One region of the Halobacillus shinanisalinarum genome, then DNA from elsewhere that is predicted to be linked to it. Evidence: riboswitches for the same ligand, from Rfam matches in the RefSeq annotation. Region 1 holds a riboswitch; the other holds the start of a gene.
The links. A riboswitch is a leader RNA that binds a small molecule or an ion and turns the genes downstream of it on or off. The one in region 1 is predicted to bind preQ1.
Positions count from the first base shown of each region.

Region 2: it holds a riboswitch for preQ1, as region 1 does, so the genes downstream of both, queC (7-cyano-7-deazaguanine synthase QueC) here and queF (preQ(1) synthase) in region 1, are expected to answer to the same signal.

Region 1 is NZ_CP095074.1:2,423,103-2,425,567, forward strand. Features, by position in the region: gene MUO14_RS11920 (AAC(3) family N-acetyltransferase) at 1-388, opposite strand, end outside; gene queF (preQ(1) synthase) at 497-994, opposite strand; PreQ1 riboswitch class I at 1,073-1,118, opposite strand; gene acsA (acetate--CoA ligase) at 1,361-2,465, shown strand, end outside.
Region 2 is NZ_CP095074.1:3,920,299-3,922,763, forward strand. Features, by position in the region: gene queE (7-carboxy-7-deazaguanine synthase QueE) at 1-470, opposite strand, end outside; gene queD (6-carboxytetrahydropterin synthase QueD) at 463-936, opposite strand; gene queC (7-cyano-7-deazaguanine synthase QueC) at 936-1,601, opposite strand; PreQ1 riboswitch class I at 1,734-1,778, opposite strand; gene MUO14_RS19370 (hypothetical protein) at 1,942-2,448, shown strand.

The sequences.
Region 1 (2,465 bases):
TTGCCATAGAAAACAGCCGGGATTGTGCTTGGCCTACATACCCTTTTATGACATAATGGGAAGCTTCATAATCTCTTCCAATTGCATTAAATCTTTCCTCATCCATTTCAATATCCTTATATGTAGTCCATTGCTGTTTCCCGTTTACAAGGAGAGGGGCCCCTCTGGTCATTACTTTACACGTGCTGCTCCTGTATTCCGATAAATGGAAACTTGTATTTGAATCATAATCTACCCCTAGTAACAGAACCCGGGCATCCGCTTCATAGAATTTACCTAAGGGAGAGTCGTCATTTAGTGAAAATGCAAGAGAATGTTCAGAGGTAAACTCTTCGGCATTTTCCCCCCCAGGCAGATATCGAAAAGGTAGCATTTCTTGTTCACTCATTCGATTCCCTCCTTTGTTCCTCTATTATACAGAAAAAGGAAGCTTATCCAAGCAGGCTTCCTCCACCTATTTTTCACTAGGTATTTACACTTCAGAATGAAACACTTTCTATCTGTTATCTATTTTTTCAGGGTAAAGATCATGATTCATTAAACGGTGTGTGGCCATTTGCTCAAATTTCGTATCAGGTTTTCCATGATTGCAGAAAGGATCAATAGATATGCCGCCTCGGGGTGTGAATTTACCCCATATCTCAATGTAACGCGGTTCCATCAGTTCAATTAAATCATTCATAATTGTATTGACGCTATCTTCATGGAAATCTCCATGATTTCTGAAGCTGAATAAATATAGTTTAAGAGATTTGCTCTCAACCATTTTGATATCAGGAATGTAGCTAATATAAATGGTAGCAAAGTCGGGCTGGCCAGTTTTTGGGCATAAAGTGGTAAATTCAGGGCAATTAAATTTAACAAAATAATCGCGATTCGGGTGTTGATTATCAAACGTTTCTAACACCTCTTTGTTGTATTCAAAGGAATAAGCAGTCCCTTGGTTACCCAACAATGATAAGTCTGTTAGATCTTCATCTTTACGGCCGGTCATATGAAATGCACCTCTTCCAATTTATTAATTTATACAAAAAAAGCCGCTCCTCTAAGGGAGCGGCGGCATTTTATCGCTTCATCCTTAGTTTTTTATAGAGGGTGCTGCTAAGAACCTCTTCTACTCTGAAATGCTTCATCATTATATATAGGGTAGGAGTGATTGTCAATGTAAGACAAAGATTACATCCTAATTCTGTAAATGTTTTAGCATATTACTTTAAAAATGTAATCGTTTCATCTAAAATAAGAAGTAATTAACGAAATTTTTAGAAAACACAGGCTCTGTTTATATAATGTTTCAGGGCTTCATTAAAAAGGGAATAGGAAATCGTTTGCAAAAATTCATTCTAATGAGGTGATTTTTATGGACATGAAACAAATACCGGCAAGATCTGGAAACCACAACTTACAAAACTATCAGCAGACGTACAAAAATTTTAATTGGGATGAAGTAAAAGGGAATTTTACATGGAGTAAAACAGGAAAAGTTAATATTGCTTATGAAACGATTGATAAGCATGCAGAAGATCCTTCAAAAAAAAATCAGGCGGCACTGATTTACACTTCTCCTGATCGAGAAGAAAAATTAACTTTTGAAGAATTAAAGAAAAAGAGTAATCAGTTCGCTAATGTATTGAAAAAGAATGATATTGAAAAAGGTGACAGGGTTTTCCTATTCATGCATAGGAGTCCGGAATTTTACGCGGCATTTCTCGGTATTCTGAAAACAGGCGCCATTGCTGGTCCGCTTTTTGAAGCTTTCATGGAGCAGGCTGTTCGAGATCGCCTAGAAGATAGTGAAGCGAAAATGTTAGTTACGACACCTGAACTAATTGATCGAGTTCCTGTCGATGATCTGCCGCATCTTGAGAAGATTATTCTTGTTGGTGGAGATGAATCAGGTTCACATATTAGTTTTGAAAAAGAAATGAAGAATGCTTCAGAAGAGTTTGAAATTGAATGGCTAGATTTAGAAGATGGCATGCTGCTTCATTACACCTCAGGCTCCACCGGAAAGCCTAAAGGTGTATATCACGTCCATAATGCGATGCTCCAGCATTATCAAACGGGGAAATGGGTTCTTGATCTGAAAGATGATGATGTCTATTGGTGTACAGCTGACCCAGGCTGGGTGACAGGAACGAGTTATGGCATATTCGCTCCATGGTTGAACGGAGTAACCAACGTGGTTCGCGGAGGACGATTTAGTCCTGATGATTGGTATGGTACCATCGCGGATCAGGATGTTTCCGTATGGTATTCAGCACCGACAGCATTCCGTAAACTGTTAAGTGCTGGGGCAGAGACGGCTAAAAAACATGACCTTTCTTCTCTGCGTCACGTTCTTAGCGTCGGGGAACCCTTAAACCCTGAAGTGATTGCTTGGGGATTAGAGGCCTTTGATTTGCGTATTCACGACACATGGTGGATGACAGAAACTGGTGCCATGCTTATTTGTAACTATCCAA
Region 2 (2,465 bases), 1.5 Mb from region 1:
GTATGTGATAGTCGATCATTGGTCTCCAGTTGCTGGATGATCCCATCTAACACATCCCAATTTGTCTTCATCTTCGAGCTTGGGGGTTTAGGTGAAATCGTTAAATCATCGATGGTAAGAAACCAGTCTTGCCATCGGCTGCCTTGGGTTTCCAGCGCAACTTCAATATCCAATTCATGAAGTGAATCGATCAACTCATGGAGATTTTTGAGCAGGGCAGGGTTGCCGCCTGAAATCGTAACATGGTCGAAATGGTCTCCGCCTGTTTCTTGCAGCTGCTGTACAATCTCATCAGCAGTTAGGCGATGGACCTCTTCCTTTGCACTGCCATCCCACGTGAAGGCAGAATCACACCAGGAGCAGCTGTAGTCGCACCCTGCTGTTCGAACAAACATCGTTTTTCTCCCTACAACCATGCCTTCTCCTTGAATCGTAGGACCGAAAATTTCTAATACAGGAAACTTATTCATGGTCCATCCACTCCCGTCTTACTTCAGCGTAGCTTGTGGGTGTTTCATAAAGCTGAACAAATTCAACCTGCAAATCATCTCGTTCTTGTTGTAAAGCCTTGTTCATTTTTTCATAGATCCACACGACCATATTTTCTGCCGTTGTATTCATGTGAGGCAATGTATCGTTTAAGTAGCGGTGATCAAGATGGATCTCGATTTGTTCTTTCCAAATATTTTTGATATCACCGAAATCGATGACCAGGCCAATCTCATCAACAAAACCGCTAATGCCGAAAATGACTTTATACGTGTGTCCATGAAGATTTTTGCATTTTCCTTCATAACGATGTAAGTGATGGGCGGCATCAAAGGTAAACTCTTTGCTGACGAGAACACGCTTGTTATGATATTTCAGCTCATGACGTTTAATATCTTCATCAATTTTCTGCAAGTTCTCGACAATGGTAAAACCGTACTGGTGCATTAGCGGTTCACCTCTTTCCGCTGATTAAGGTAGGTCTCGAGCCCGTTTTGTCTGAGTTTACAAGCTGGGCACTCTCCACAGCCATCTCCACGAACACCGTTATAACACGTCAACGTTTTTCCGCGAACATAGGTGAAGGCGTCCAAATGATCAGCAAGCTCCCATGTTTGTGCTTTATCAAGCCACATGAGAGGGGTATGAACGACGAAATGATCATCCATGGACAAGTTTAAGGTTACGTTTAGTGATTTTATAAAAACATCGCGGCAGTCTGGGTAGCCGCTAAAGTCTGTTTCGCAAACGCCGGTAATCACGTGCTTCGCCCCAACTTGTTTTGCCAAAATAGAAGCAAACGATAGGAATAATAAATTACGACCTGGAACGAAGGTGGAAGGTAATTCTCCGTCCTCGCCATCTTTAACTTCAATGTCATTCCTCGTTAAGGCGTTTGGTGCCAGTTGGCTTAATAACGACATATCCAGTACATGGTGCTTCACATTAAGATCCGCAGCAATCTCTCTTGCCACTTCGATTTCTTCATTATGACGCTGGTTGTAATCAAACGTGACAGCCTCAACTTCATCATACTTGTCAAGAGCCCAGAACAGACAGGTCGTACTATCCTGTCCCCCGCTAAACACAACAACAGCTTTATTTTTATCCATAAAAAAATTCTCCTTTCAAGGAAAAGCTTAAAGCGTACTGGTAGAGACGCTCGTAGCTAGACAGCAATCGAAAAGAGAATCTAACTAACCCAAAAAAACATTAAAAAACTATACCTAAGGCAAGGTATAGTTCCATCCTTAGTTTTTTATAGAGGGTGTAGCTAGAACCTCTCCTGTTTTACTAACAGATTTGTTATTGATTTTTTCACATGAAAAATTATACCACAGACGATAGAGAAAACATAGCTTTTAGCCGCCAATAAACTCTTGAAATCGCATGATTTGTATGGTTGTACATATAAATATATAACTTGAATTCCTTTGTTTGGAGGGTGTATCGATGAAAAAGCTACTTATTCTGCTAGTGGTTTTCCTGCTTTCTGCCTGCTCTTATGATATTAGTCTGCAAGAGTTGAAGGAGAACTATCCAAAAGCTGTGAAAGAGAAGGTGGAGAAGCTTCCAAAAGACGTCCAACAGAATTTAACCATACCTAATCAACTTCCGTTTGAACCTACCTATGCAAATTTTAGTTATGAAACGACGAACCCAGCAGATAAGTCAGGTGAGGTGTTTAGAACAGAGTTTCTGTTTTCTAATAATGAGGCGAATCTTCATGTTGTTCATTGGCACACGGAAATGCAAGCGCATAAGGAGGAGACGGAGAAAGCGATAGATATTAACGGTGTAGAAACGGTCATTAAAAATGATGAGAATCGAGTGAAACAACTTGAGTGGAAAAGTGATGATGGATCAACCATTACGCTAAGTATGATTATTACAAAGCAAGCTGAAGGGAAGTATTCACTCGATGACCTGGTAAATGCAGCAGAATCCATGCATAAATAAGCTTACCTTTATCTAAC